Regions from separate parts of the Rhizobium sp. P1_E1 genome, predicted to be linked through region 2. Evidence: riboswitches for the same ligand, from Rfam matches in the RefSeq annotation. Region 2 holds a riboswitch; the other holds the start of a gene.
The links. A riboswitch is a leader RNA that binds a small molecule or an ion and turns the genes downstream of it on or off. The one in region 2 is predicted to bind FMN.
Positions count from the first base shown of each region.

Region 1: another riboswitch for FMN. It lies ahead of ribN (riboflavin transporter RibN); the one in region 2 lies ahead of ribB (3,4-dihydroxy-2-butanone-4-phosphate synthase).

Region 1 covers NZ_JBFUAY010000012.1:71,346-78,671, forward strand. Annotated here, with positions in the region: gene AC1D1Z_RS07520 (esterase-like activity of phytase family protein) at 1-960, opposite strand, end outside; gene ribN (riboflavin transporter RibN) at 1,044-1,952, opposite strand; FMN riboswitch at 2,037-2,191, opposite strand; gene hupB (DNA-binding protein HupB) at 2,316-2,591, opposite strand; gene lon (endopeptidase La) at 2,798-5,215, opposite strand; gene clpX (ATP-dependent Clp protease ATP-binding subunit ClpX) at 5,618-6,895, opposite strand; gene clpP (ATP-dependent Clp endopeptidase proteolytic subunit ClpP) at 7,199-7,326, opposite strand, start outside.
Region 2 covers NZ_JBFUAY010000052.1:10,318-17,643, reverse strand. Annotated here, with positions in the region: gene mobA (molybdenum cofactor guanylyltransferase MobA) at 1-188, opposite strand, end outside; gene AC1D1Z_RS18595 (DMT family transporter) at 198-1,106, opposite strand; gene AC1D1Z_RS18590 (SDR family oxidoreductase) at 1,435-2,202, shown strand; gene ribB (3,4-dihydroxy-2-butanone-4-phosphate synthase) at 2,289-2,924, opposite strand; FMN riboswitch at 3,051-3,249, opposite strand; gene AC1D1Z_RS18580 (glucose 1-dehydrogenase) at 3,442-4,224, opposite strand; gene AC1D1Z_RS18575 (hypothetical protein) at 4,319-4,459, opposite strand; gene AC1D1Z_RS18570 (SDR family oxidoreductase) at 4,495-5,283, opposite strand; gene AC1D1Z_RS18565 (sugar ABC transporter ATP-binding protein) at 5,306-6,784, opposite strand; gene AC1D1Z_RS18560 (sugar ABC transporter substrate-binding protein) at 6,813-7,326, opposite strand, start outside.

The DNA of each region.
Region 1 (7,326 bases), on a different contig from region 2:
GAGAAGCTTGCCCGTCTTGTCGAAGATGGTGAAGCCGCGCGAGCCGCCCTGGTAGTCGCCTTCATTGGCGACGACGAGGCGGTTGTCGTCCAGCCACTTCACGGCGTCGGGTTCGCGCAGCACGCCTTTGGCTTCGCCCGAGAATTTCAGGGCGCCGTCACGCTTGGTGTCGATACCGGTGAGATCGACGCTGCCGGCGGAGAAATGCGTCTTCACTTCAGCCGTGTTGGCGTCGATGATGACGATCTCATTGTTTTCCTGCAGCGTCAGAGCAATCTCGTTCAGGCTGTTGAAGGCGACGAATTCCGGCTCCGGATCCTCCGGGGCGACGCCGGCAAGCCCGGTCAGCGCCACGTGCTTGATCGTGCCGCAATCGACGGTGCCGTTCCTGACCTGGAAGACGACGAGGTCGCCAGCCGGCATTTGCGGGATCTTGCCGTCATTGACCTTTTCGTCGCGCTCGTTTTCGATCGCGATGGTGCCGAGCGTCTTATCCTTGTTGAGGGCGATCGAATCCGGCTGGCCGCCGAGATCGCAGCTGTTTTCGATCTTCTTGGTCGCCACGTCGACGATGGCGAGACGGCCCGAGGGCTTCGCCTTGTTTTCGGAAGTGTTGACGGCAACGAGCGCCTTGCCGCCGCTCGAGGTGACCGATGTCGGCTCGCCGTCCATCATCACCGCGCCGCCGGCCTTCGGAGCCTTGGCATCGGTAATGTCGATGAAGCCGATCGCGCCGAGCGGGCTGTCGCTATAGATCAGCGTGTTGCCGTCGTCGGTCGCGGTGATGATTTCGGCGGAGCTCACCGAAAGCTTGTCCTTGTCAGCCGGCAGGTTCTGCGCAACCGGGAAGGAAGCGATGCGATTGAAAACCGGTTCGGCCGCGGCCGGAAAGGCAACGGATGCGAGAAGCACGGCAGCGAGCGCTGCCTTGCGCGATGAAATTGTCATGAAATCCCCCATGTGTCGAACATTCGAAACAGGAGTTTTCTGCGCGAGCGGCATGACAGAGGCATGACAGAGGCGACATTTTGCGCCAGACCACATCAGGCTGGTTTGCGCTCCCGGCGCATCTCGTTTCGCATGATGAAGAGCGAGGCAGACAGGATGAGAGCTGCTCCCAGCCAAAGGTAACCCGCCGGCGCATAGCCAAAGAACAGCCAACCGGCCAGCACGTTCAACGGCAGCTTGAGATCATCGAACGGCTGGACGTAGGCGGCATCGGCTGCGGCATAGGCAAGCGTCAGGAAATACTGCGCTGCGGCGGTCAGCAGCCCCGCCAGCAAGAACAGGGCAAGCGTTGCGCCCGTCGGCACTGCAAAACCTGCCGCAAGCGCCAGCCCGCCGTTTATCGGGGTCAGCAGAACGAGCAGCCAGACGGTGATCGTCTCCGGTCGTTCAATGCCCGTCAGGCTTTTGGTGATCAGCGACGAGGCGCCCCACAGCATCGCCGAGAGCACAGGCAGGAGTGCCGCCCAGCCAAAGCCGTCCGACCATGGCTGCAGGATGATCATCGCTCCGGTGAAACCCGCCGCCGTCGCGGCCCAGCGGGCCGGGCCGACGCGCTCACCGAGGAAAAGCCGGGCACCCAGAATGATGAAGAAGGGCGAGGTCATCACCAGTGCGATCGCCTGCCAGATCGGCACGGCGGCAAGGCCGGCGACCCAGGCCTCGACGCCGAGCGCGGCAAGCGCGACGCGCGCGAGGTGACGCCAGGGATAGTGCGTGCGCATCGCCGCGAGGCCGAGCCTCTTAAGGAACGGCAACGAAAACAGGAAGGCGAAGCCATATTGCCAGAAGGCTGCCGACGCCGAGGGAAAGGCAAGCTTCATCGTCAGCCATTGGGTGACGACGTTGAGAAGCGAAAAAGCAATGCCGGCAAGCACCATCCAGAGTGCACCGACAACGGCGCGGGACGGCGAGACTGCAAGGGAAGTCTGATTCATGTCTTTCATCCAAAACAGGGACCAACATAAATCAGGACGCATGAGGCACGGACACGAGCGACATGGCGGATCCCTGCCCTTCGCACGGCCAACACTCATTCTCTTCCATCCGGACTTTAACCGTCGGCTCCGGAATCGCACCGGATCTGCTGACCCTTCCCCCGCTTGGACATGAGGGAAGGCGCTCGCGGGCTCGAGCCGAAACTCTTACCGCCGGTGGGGAGTTTCACCCCGCCCTGAGAACAGAAATGTCGTAGATCAAAGCCCGCGCGGCGGCAAGAGTGTTCCTAAAGCAAAAGGGGTCCGGCAAAGCCGAACCCCTCTCAAATCCTTCACAACCGGTCTCGTTTCCGGCTGACGGATAATATCAGATCAGCCGTTGACGGCGTCCTTCAGGCCCTTGCCAGGCGTGAATTTGGGCACGTTGCGAGCCGGAATGTCGACTTCAGCGCCCGTCGACGGATTACGGCCCTTCGTTGCGGCACGATGAGAAACGGTGAAGCTGCCGAAACCCGCGAGGCGGATGTCGCCCTTGTTCTTGAGTTCAGCCTGGACAACGTCGAAAACCGCGTCAACAGCGGAAGCCGCGTCAGACTTCGTCAGCCCTGCCTTTTCGGCTACTGCGGACACGAGTTCATTCTTGTTCATGTTTCCACCCCTTTCTAAATGGTATGAAACGACTCAAAAGTAAGCTAGGCGCAGAATAGGTTTCATCAGGCCCGCCGAAAACCCAAAAGCCCTGCAAATCAAGGAAAAGCAAGCGTCTACATGACGTTTTCACAAAAAAGGCTGGCGTTTCCGCCAGCCTTTTTGCGTGTTTTGCCCCAATTGGGCGTAAATGTGGCAAAGGCCACTCAATGCGCTATGGTTGCGCCTGTCTCATCGAGGCCTTCGACCGTTGCGATGACGGGCGTTTCTACCGTGCCGTCCCATTCGATCGGCTCCGGTCGCCGGATCAGCGCATGCTTGATCACCTCGCCCATGCGGGATACCGGGATGATCTCCATGTTGTTCTTCACGTTATCGGGAATCTCCGCCAGGTCCTTGGCGTTTTCCTCCGGAATCAGCACCTTCTTGATGCCGCCGCGAAGCGCTGCGAGCAGCTTTTCCTTGAGACCACCGATCGGCAGCACACGACCGCGAAGGGTGATTTCACCGGTCATGGCCACATGCCTATCCACCGGGATGCCTGTCATGATCGAGACGATCGCGGTTGCCATGGCGACGCCGGCCGAGGGGCCATCCTTCGGCGTCGCGCCTTCCGGCACGTGCACGTGGATGTCGCTCTTGTCGAAGCGCGGCGGCTCGATGCCGAAATCGACAGCGCGCGAGCGAACATAGGAGGCCGCTGCCGAGATCGATTCCTTCATGACTTCCTTCAGATTGCCGGTGACCGTCATGCGGCCCTTGCCCGGCATCATCACGCCTTCGATGGTCAGCAGCTCACCACCGACTTCCGTCCAGGCAAGACCGGTCACGACGCCGACCTGATCCTCGCCCTCGGCTTCGCCATGGCGGAAGCGCGGGACGCCCAGGTAGTCGGAGATGTTGGCAGCCGTCACATGAACGGCCTTCGTCTTGCCCTTGATGATCTCGGTGACCGCCTTGCGGGCGAGTTTCATCAGTTCGCGTTCGAAGTTGCGGACGCCGGCTTCGCGGGTGTACTGCTGGCTGATCGCCATCAGGGCGTCGTCGCTGACCGAGAATTCTTCCGGCTGCAACGCATGTTCCTTGATGGCCTTCGGCAGCAGGTGCCGCTTGGCGATTTCGCGCTTTTCATCCTCGGTGTAGCCGGCGATACGGATGATCTCCATGCGGTCCATCAGGGGCGCTGGAATATTCAGCGTATTTGCCGTCGTGATGAACATCACATCCGACAGGTCGTATTCGACTTCCAGATAGTGGTCCATGAAGGTCATGTTCTGCGCCGGATCGAGCACTTCCAGCAGGGCCGAGGACGGATCGCCGCGATAATCCTGGCCGAGCTTGTCGATCTCGTCGAGCAGGAAGAGCGGGTTGGACTTCTTCGCCTTCTTCATCGACTGGATGACCTTGCCGGGCATCGAGCCGATATAGGTGCGGCGGTGACCGCGGATTTCGGCTTCGTCACGAACGCCGCCAAGCGCCATGCGGACATACTCACGGCCGGTCGCCTTGGCGATCGACTGGGCGAGCGAAGTCTTGCCGACACCCGGAGGGCCGACGAGGCAGAGGATCGGGCCCTTGATCTTGGTGGCGCGAGCCTGCACGGCCAGATATTCGACGATGCGCTCCTTGACCTTGTCGAGACCGAAGTGATCGGCTTCGAGGATCTTCTCGGCATTGTTGAGATCGGCCTTGATCTTCGACTTCTTGCCCCAGGGGATCCCGAGCAGCCAGTCCAGATAGTTGCGCACGACGGTGGCTTCCGCCGACATCGGGCTCATCTGACGCAGCTTCTTCAGTTCCGCATCGGCCTTTTCACGGGCTTCCTTGGACAGCTTGGTCTTGGAGATGCGCTCTTCCAGTTCGCTCATCTCGTCGCGGCCTTCCTCGCCGTCGCCGAGTTCCTTCTGGATCGCCTTCATCTGTTCATTGAGGTAATACTCGCGCTGGGTCTTCTCCATCTGGCGCTTGACGCGCGAGCGGATGCGCTTTTCGACCTGCAGGACCGAGATCTCGCCTTCCATGAAGCCGAGGGCCTTTTCGAGGCGCTGCTTGACGCTGGTGGTCTCCAGCATCTCCTGCTTCTCGGTGATCTTGATCGACAGATGCGAAGCGACCGTATCGGCGAGCTTGGAATAGTCGTCGATCTGGCTGGCGGCGCCGACCACTTCGGGCGAAATCTTCTTGTTGAGCTTCACATAGCTCTCGAATTCGGAGACGACCGAACGCGACAGAGCTTCCAGTTCGACCGGATCGTCATGCGGCTCCTCGAGCACATGGCCGAGCGCCTCATAGAAATCCTCGCGGCTGGTATAGGTGTCGATCTCGGCGCGGGCGCGGCCTTCGACCAGAACCTTCACGGTGCCGTCGGGCAGCTTCAAGAGCTGCAACACGTTCGCCACGGTGCCGACATTGTGGATCGCGGAAGGATCCGGATCGTCGTCGCTGGCGTTGATCTGCGTCACCAGCATGATCTGCTTGTCGGAACCCATGACCTCTTCGAGCGCACGGATCGACTTTTCCCGTCCTACGAACAGCGGCACGATCATATGCGGGAAAACCACGATGTCGCGCAGGGGCAGAACAGGGTAGGCAGTGCTGCTCGCTACAGACGTTTTCTTCGTCATTTTATGTCCTTTCCATCGTCCCGTTGCCGGGCTCTCTGCACGGCCGCTTGGGACCGGCCGGCACTCTCACTTGTTGCTACAAGTGGAGGTTCTGACTACGCTTTTCAAGCCACGCAAACGCCCGCGTCCCTCGGATGTGACAGCTTTATTACAACGGAACGCCAACACTATGAAGCGCGTGGCTGGACCGGCGCTTACCACTTCCGACCCGGCTAAAATACAAACGCCAGCAAGAGACTTACGGAATCATTGCATGATTGCCAAGCACTACCCCTTGCGCAACATCGGCAAAGGCAATGTCGGTTCCCACCGGCAAATACTAGCAGCGCTTCGCATGGTTTTTCAAATAGAAAGGGGCCTGCCTATGGCAAGCCCCCAAAATAATCACACGAAAGCCCAAGCTCACGCCGAAGCGTTGGCTTTTTCTTCCTGGCGATCGGCATAGATGTAAAGCGGACGGGCCGAACCGCGCACCACTTCCTCGGAGATGACGACCTCGCGCACGCCTTCCAGCGTCGGCAATTCGAACATCGTGTCGAGCAGGATCTTCTCCATGATCGAGCGAAGGCCGCGGGCGCCGGTCTTGCGCACGATCGCCTTGCGGGCGATTTCGCGCAGAGCGTCCTCGTGGAAGTTCAGTTCCACGTCTTCCATCTCGAACAGGCGCTGATACTGCTTGATCAGCGCGTTCTTCGGCTCGGAGAGGATCTGGATCAGCGCGTCCTCATCGAGGTCTTCAAGCGTCGCCAGAACCGGCAGACGGCCGATGAACTCAGGGATGAGGCCGAACTTGACCAGATCTTCAGGCTCCAGTTCGCGCAGGACCTCACCGACGCGGCGGTCATCCTGCGACTTGACGGTCGCACCGAAGCCGATCGAGGTCTTCTCGCCGCGGGCAGAGATGATCTTGTCGAGGCCGGCAAAGGCGCCGCCGCAGATGAACAGGATGTTCGTCGTGTCGACCTGCAGGAATTCCTGCTGAGGATGCTTGCGGCCGCCCTGCGGCGGAACGGAAGCGACCGTGCCTTCCATGATCTTCAGGAGCGCCTGCTGCACGCCCTCGCCCGAGACGTCGCGGGTGATCGACGGATTGTCGGACTTGCGCGAAATCTTGTCGACTTCGTCGATGTAGACGATGCCGCGCTGCGCACGCTCGACGTTGTAGTCGGCCGACTGCAGGAGCTTCAGGATGATGTTTTCGACATCCTCGCCAACATAACCGGCCTCTGTCAGCGTCGTCGCATCAGCCATGGTGAAGGGAACGTCGATGATGCGGGCGAGCGTCTGGGCAAGATAGGTCTTGCCGCAGCCGGTCGGGCCGACGAGCATGATGTTCGACTTCGCCAGCTCGACTTCGCCGTTCTTGGAGGCGTGCGCCAGGCGCTTGTAATGGTTGTGAACGGCGACCGACAGGATCTTCTTCGCCTGCCGCTGCCCGATGACGTATTCGTCGAGGACCTTGATGATGTCCTGGGGCGTCGGAACGCCGTCGCGGGACTTGACCATCGAGGACTTGTTCTCCTCGCGGATGATGTCCATGCACAATTCGACGCATTCATCGCAGATGAAGACGGTCGGTCCGGCAATCAGTTTCCGGACTTCGTGCTGGCTCTTTCCGCAGAACGAACAATAAAGCGTGTTCTTGGAGTCGCCGCCGTTGCTGCCGCTGACCTTGCTCATATCACTTTCCTTCCAGCACGCCGCATTTCAAGGCGAAATCGCGGTCCACTCTATCAGCTCCTGGCGGCACTCCGTTTCCGGAGCCTTTGCCGAGAAGGGCTTCAGGGGGTACGAACCGGGCCCAACCAATCATGTCCGGGTTCCGGCGGCAACGAATTCCCCTTCGAATGCCGAATGCTATGTCATAAAAATTCAACATAGCATTAATAGTTACTATTAGCGTCTTCGTCGCCGTATGAAAGCCCCTGTTCAATCACAAATGGGATAGAACTGTGGCGACAAAAACACCATCCCTATTAATTACTAGGCCTGTTCGCCTTCCATTTCGAGGCGCGACGTCAGAACCTTGTCGATCACGCCCCAGCTCTGGGCTTCGTCCGCATCCATGAAATGGTCACGATCGAGCGTCTTTTCAACTTCTTCGTAGGTGC
Region 2 (7,326 bases):
CCCTCGGCGGCGGCATCGGCATTGACGGCAACGAGCGGGGCCTGCTGCGAGAGGCGGGTCAGCACATGGTGGAGCAGGCTCTCGGCCCCGAGCATCACGCCTGCCTTGTCGCGGCCCATGCGCTGCGAGCGGCCGCCGGCCAATACGACGCCTGCTATATCAGATCTGCCAAGCGAGAATTCAGCCATCATCCTTCCTCAGACCGGCGCGCGCGGCGCGGATTCCTGCGCGATCGGCGATACGCGGCGCTTGGCCTCACGATAGAACGTATAGAGGCCGGAGGCGATGACGATCGCAGCGCCGACGAGCGTCCAGCTGTCAGGCACTTCGGCGAAGAAGAGGAAGCCGAGCAGAGAGGAAAAGATCAGGCTGGTATAGCGGAACGGCGCGACGAAGGAGATTTCGCCGGTGCGCATGGCGAGGATAACCGACTGGTAGCCGACGAGCACCAGCACCGATGCGAGCACGAGATGCCCAAGTGCGCTAGCGCTGACCGGCTGCCAGCCGCCGAGCAGCGGGATGAGCAGCGCGCCGAAGAAGGAGGCTGATATGGCGGTGATGACGGTTATCATCAGTGAGGGAATTTCCGGGCTGATGCTCCGGGTGGCGAGATCGCGGCCGGCCGTCGTCAGCACCGCGGCGACGCAGAGCAGGGCGGCGGCGGTGAATCCTTCCGGGCCAGGGCGGATAATGATCATCACGCCGACGAGGCCGACGAGGATCGCCGACCAGCGCCTCCAGCCGACCGGCTCACCGAAGAACAGCGCAGCACCGAAAGTGACGACCAACGGCAGCGACTGCAGGATCGCCGAGGCATTGGCGATCGGCATCATGCCGAGCGCGGTGATATAGGTGACGGCGGAGAGCGTCTCGCAGATGATCCTGAAGATGATCATCGGCTGCAGCATGATGCGCCAGGAGCGCAGCGCGCCCATTTTCCAGGCAATCAGATAGACGAGCAGGCTGGTGAAGAGACCGCGCAGGAACATGATCTCGCCGGCGTTCATATAGGCGATCACCGATTTGGACAGAGCGTCGCTCGCGGAAAAGCCGGCCATTGCCATGCTCATATAGATGGCGCCCTCAGTATTGCGTGACCGCGGCATGAAGAGATTCCCGTTACCTGTGCGCTCCTTTTAGTCGCGAAGATGCATGAAGGGAATCGGATGAATGTCACACCAGGGATAAATCGATGATGCGGTGCACAATGGCGCTGATGTCAACGCAGGCGTGTGGGTGGAAGTCTAGACAAGTGCCTGTTTTATAACGTGAATTCCGATATTTCCGACGCCGCGATCAAGGCGTCGATGAGGACGCGCCGTCGCGTTGCCGGTTCGGCCATAGGCGTTTTTCTCGTCCTGCTCGGGAAACGGGTGGCTGCATCGCCTGATGTTTGAGCATCTCAGGTCTCGCAACAACCCAGGAGAGATCGATATGACACTTCTCAACGACAAGATCGCAATCATCACCGGCGCAAGTTCCGGCATCGGCCGCGCGGCGGCGAAACTCTTTGCACGGCAGGGCGCCAAGCTCGTGGTCACCGGCCGGCGGCAGGACGCGCTCGATGCCATCATCGCGGAAATCGAGGCGGAGGGTGGTCAGGCCGTCGCCATATCAGGCGATGTCAGGGACGAGGCGCTGCAGGCAAGGCTCGTCGAGACGGCAGTTTCGCGTTTCGGCCGGCTCGACATCGCCTTCAACAATGCCGGCATCCTCGGTGAGATGGGGCCGGTCGCCGGGCTGTCGCTGGAGGGCTGGCGCGAGACGATCGAGACCAATCTCACCGCCGCCTTCCTCGGCGCCAAGCACCAGTCGGCGGCGATGGGAAAAGGCGGCGGATCGCTGATCTTCACCTCGACTTTCGTCGGCCACACCGTCGGCATGCCTGGCATGGCCGCCTATGCGGCGAGCAAGGCGGGGCTGATCGGCTTCGTGCAAGTGCTCGCCGCTGAACTCGGAGCGCAGAAGATCCGCGTCAACGCATTGCTTCCCGGCGGCACCGACACACCCGCCAGCATTACCAACGCGCCGGATGCCACGCCGGAGGTGCTCGCCTTCGTGGAGGGGCTGCATGCGCTGAAACGCATGGCGCAACCCGAAGAGATCGCCAATGCGGCGCTTTTCCTCGCCTCCGACATGTCGAGCTTCGTGACCGGCACGGCGATGCTGGCGGATGGTGGGGTTTCGATCAGCCGGACATAGGACCGGCAAGGGAAGGTGCCGTCAGTGTCATCACTGCGGCACGTTCTTTGTTGCGGCGGGCTATGCCGCCGCAACTAAGGCATCGATCAGGCGACTTCGCGTATGTCTCTTTCCGCCTGGCGGTCGAGGTAGGCGACCAGATCCTCGATGGTGACGAGGGGTAGGTTGTGGCGTTCGGCGAAGAGCGTGAGTTCGGGCAGACGGGACATGGTTCCGTCGTCGTTGGCGACTTCGCAGATGACGCCGGCGGGGACCCTTCCGGCGAGGCGGGCGAGATCGACGGCGGCTTCGGTATGGCCGGGGCGGCCGAGCACGCCGCGGGGGTTGGCGCGCAGCGGAAAGATGTGACCGGGGCGGGCGAATTCATCTGGCTTTGCGCGATCGTCGACGAGGGCGCGGACGGTGGCGGCGCGGTCGGCAGCCGAGATGCCCGTCGTCGTGCCCTTGAGATAATCGACCGAGACCGTAAAGGCGGTTTTGTGCGATTCCGTGTTGTTGGGCACCATCAGCGGAATATCGAGCGCATCGAGGCGCTCGCCTTCCATGGCAATGCAGACGAGGCCGCGGGCGTGGGTCATCATGAAGGCGATTGTTTCCGGAGTAACGGCATCGGCCGCGACCACGATATCGCCTTCGTTTTCCCGGTTTTGGTCGTCAACGACGACGACCATCTTGCCGCTGGCAATGGCTGATATGGCATCTTCAATTGTTGCAATAGTCATGCTGTCTGGCCTTTCAAGGGTTATGTCAGCGTACTGACATGGTCTGCTCGGCTCAATCCGTGAGCGAGCCTTCTGCCCTTGGGCGAACAAACGTCAGCCGACTCCGTGATGGAGTGCGACTGCCCGTGTTGTCCTCTTCCATCCGGACTATACCGTCGGCTCCGGCATCTCACCGGATCTGCTGACCTTCCAGCAATTCAAAGTGCTACAGCGTCGTTTGCGCGTCTGAAAGACGCGCGGCGCTGTGGTGCCGGAAGCGCTCGCGGGCTCCAGGATTGCTCCTGATACCGCCGGTGGGGAATTGCACCCCGCCCTGAGAACATTTCAAAGATAGGATCAAAAACAGGCGGATGGCAAGGTCACTCGACCGGGCAAAAATGCAAAGCTGCCCTAACGCCGATGGACACACTGTTCACATGGAGGCGACGACCGGCTCGCCTTCCGTGCTTCGTTGGTGGTTTGATCCTTCCATGCATGTCGTTGTCCCAAACCACTGCGCACTTTTAGGCGACATGCATCAGGACATGATCAGGCCGCCGTCGACATTGATCGTCTGGCCGGTGATATAGGCGGCGTCATCGCTGGCGAGGAAGGTGACCAGGCCGGCGACATCCTCTCCGGAGCCGGCCCGTTTCATCGGGATGCCCGCGACCCATTCCTTCATCAGTTCGCCGGGGGCGTAGTTGCCGAGCAGCTTGCCCCAGGCCTGGTCGTTATAGGCCCACATGTCGGTCTCGATGATGCCGGGGCAGAAGGCGTTGACGGTGATCTTCTCGGTCGCGACTTCCTTGGCCAGGCTCTGGGTGATGCCGACGACGCCCATCTTCGAGGCGGCGTAATGCGGGGTGTAGATGAAGCCATCGCGGGCCTGGCCGGAAGCGGTGTTGATAATGCGGCCGCCGCGCTTGTGCTTGCGCATTCTTGATATCGCCTCCTGAGCGCAGAGGAAAACGCCTTTGGTGTTGACGGCCATCACCTTGTCCCACTCGTTTTCGGTCAGGTCCTCGACCCGGGCGATGGTAATGACGCCGGCATTCTGGATCGAGACGTCGACCGAGCCGAATTCCTTCTCGGCGGCATCGTAGAGGGCCTTGACGCTTGCCTTGTCGGTAACGTCGCCGATGAAGGAGATCGCCTTGCCGCCTTCGGCCCGGATCTGTTCGGCAACGCCGTGGACCAGCTCCTCGTTGGCCGAAACGACGAGATTGGCGCCTTCGCGCGCAAAGCGTCTGGCGATGGCAGCGCCGATGCCGCGGCTGCCTCCCGTGATCACGACCGTCTTATCTTCGAAGCGTTTCATGCTCTTTCCTTCCCGGTAAACAGCAAATCTGGGCGTGACCTGCCCTGCGATGATTATTGGAGCTCAAGCGGTTGCCGAGATAGTCTTGGCGAATTCAGGCAGTCTTGGGCGCCGTCCGTTCGACAGCCCGTTCGATCGGCGTGAAGGGCGGGCAGACGACGATATCGCACGCCGTCTTGCCCGTTATTCCCTTCAGCGCCTCGATCTCAGCTAGGGAGGAAGCGAGACCGTTCATTATCCAATTGCCGGCAATGAGCTTTCGCCTCGCCATCACCAGCAGCAGAAACCGCCGTCGACGAGAAGATCGACGCCGGTCACGAAGCTTGCCGCATTCGACAGCAAGAACACTGCCGGGCCAACCATCTCGTCCACCGCTGCCATTCGCTGCATTGGCGTTTGCTCTTCGAAGAGCTTGGTCTGATGAACCATCTCCGGACGGGTGTTCATGGGCGTTGCCGTGTATCCGGGGGAGATGGTGTTGACGCGAATGCCGCGGTCGACCCATTCCATCGCCATAGACTTCGACATATGGATCACGCCCGCCTTGGAGGCGTTATAGTGCGCTTGGCTCAGTCCTCGGTTTACGATCACACCCGACATGGAAGCGATGTTGACGATGGAGCCGCGTCCATTCTTCAGCATGGCGCGAGCCTCTGCCTGGCAGGAAAGAAAGACGCCTTTCAGGTTGATATCCATCAACGTCTGATATTGGTCCTCCTCCATCTCTTCCGCTGCGTTCGCGTTAGCGATGCCCGCCGCGTTGACTGCAAGTGTCAATGCGCCGAGATCTGCCTCGGTCCGTGCTATTGCCTCTCCAAGGGAAGACTTGCTCGTGACATCAGCCGCGATCTGGATCGAACGGCGGCCAGCGGCGCGAATATGTTCAGCCGTCCTGGCCAGCCCGTCGTCGGTTCGACGGTCGAGTAACGCCACGTCGGCGCCGCACTGTGCAAGGCCGATGGCAATGCGCTGCCCGATGCCGCTGCCGGCTCCGGTAACGATGGCAACCTGGCCGCTGAGATCGAAAAGCTTCGGGGCGTTCAGAGTGATGTCGGACACCGCTCTTCCTTTCTCTGTCTGTTTAGATGGTGGCTAGCTCCATGACCGAAACGTCATTTGCCTGGTCACGATTGAGAATGCCTGCCTGTTTGCCTTGCGCAAGCACGAGAATGCGATTGGAGACGCCGAGAACTTCCTCGAGGTCCGAGCTTACGACGATGACCGCCACGCCCCGTTTGGCAAGATTGACGATGATGTCGTAGATGCCCGCTCGGGCGCCGACGTCGATGCCTCTCGTCGGTTCGTCGAGTACGACGACCTTAGGATCGCGCATCAGCCATTTCGCGATGACGACCTTCTGCTGGTTGCCGCCGGACAGGTCCGAGGCATATTGCTCCGCACGGCCCTTTACGCCGAACTTGGCAACTGCCTTCTCCGCAAACGAGCGCTTGACGCGCGGCGTAATCCAACGCCCGCCCAGCTTGTCAAGATTGGCGTATATAATGTTCTCGCCGATCCGGTGCCCGACAACCAAGCCTTGCTCCTTGCGGTCTTCCGGGACCATCACGATGCCCTTGGCGATCGCGTCCGCCGGATCGCGCAGCCTGAGTTCTTCGCCTTCCAGCTTGATCGAACCTGCACTGATTGGGTCCGCGCCCGAAATGGCGCGGACAAGTTCCGTGCGGCCGGCGCCGACCAATCCGGCGATCCCGAGAATTTCCCCGGCGCGCACATCGAAGGTAACGTCACGGAATGAGTTGTCCGGCGAGCTCAGCCCGGACACCTGGAGTACTGGATGGTCTGTCGGAACCGGCAGGGCAGGGAACAAGCGGTCAAGTGGGCGTCCAACCATGCTCTCGACGATCGTTCGCACCGGTGTCGCGCTGTCGGAGAATTCCTGCACGCGCTCGCCATCGCGAAGAACGACGATCCGGTCGGTTATTCGCTTGATCTCTTCCATGCGGTGGGAAATGTAGACGATGCCGACACCCTCTGACCGAAGCTTTCTAACCTGTTCGAAAAGAGCTTCCGTCTCCGCGCCGCCAAGGGCGGCTGTCGGCTCATCGAGGATCAGGAGCTTTGCGTTGAGAGCCAGCGCCTTGGCGATCTCGATGAGTTGTTGATTTGCTGTGGAAAGGCCGGCGACTGTCCGCGTTGCGGGTATGTGAAGGTTCAAGCGAGCGAGCTGGTCCTGGGCTCGGCGAACCATTTGGGGACGATCGACGACGCCGTTCTTCATCGGCCAGCGTCCGATGAAGACGTTTTCCGCGATCGACAGTTGCGGCAGAAGCTGCAGCTCCTGGTGGATCAGGACAACGCCCTTGTCGATCGCTTCCCTTGGGGTGGCTGGGGCATAAGGCTGCCCCAGCCAGGTCATTGATCCTTCAGACGGTGTGCGGGACCCGGCGATGATGCCCGATAGCGTTGACTTGCCCGCTCCGTTTTCACCGAGAAGTGCAACCACTTCGCCCGGATAGACGTCCAAGCTGACATTCTTCAGAACCTGGAGCGGCCCATACCACTTGGATATGCCCCTCAGGGAAAGAACTGGATCAGTCATGGCACACCTCCTCAAGACCTCAACTTCATTACGGATGGTTGGCGATGAAGCCTGCGACGTTTTCTTTGGTTGTCAGCGTGGCATCCATGAGCTGGACCGGCGGCACCTTTTCTCCGGCGACAAGCTTGGCGGCGTTTTCAACCGCGTCGCGGCCCATCTTCTGCGTCTGCTGGGTCGCAGTTACGTTGAAGACGCCTTTGCTGAGCGCTTCGAGAGCTGCGGTGTCACCATCGAAGCCGCCAACCACGATCTTCTGGGAAGGATTGGCGACCTTGATCGCCTGTGCGGCGCCAAGGGCGAGGCCGTCGGCCTGGGCGAACACGATCGAAACGTCCGGATTTGCCTGCAGCATATTCTGCATGATCTGGAATCCTTCGTCCTGGCTCCAGATGTTCGAGAACTGCTCGGCGACAACCTTGACATCAGGATATGCCTTGAGAGATTCAGCGCAGCCCTTCGAACGATCGACTTCCGGCGTCGTGCCCTTCTGGCCGTGGATGATGACCATCTTCCCCTTGCCGCCGGCTTCCTTCAGGATGTAG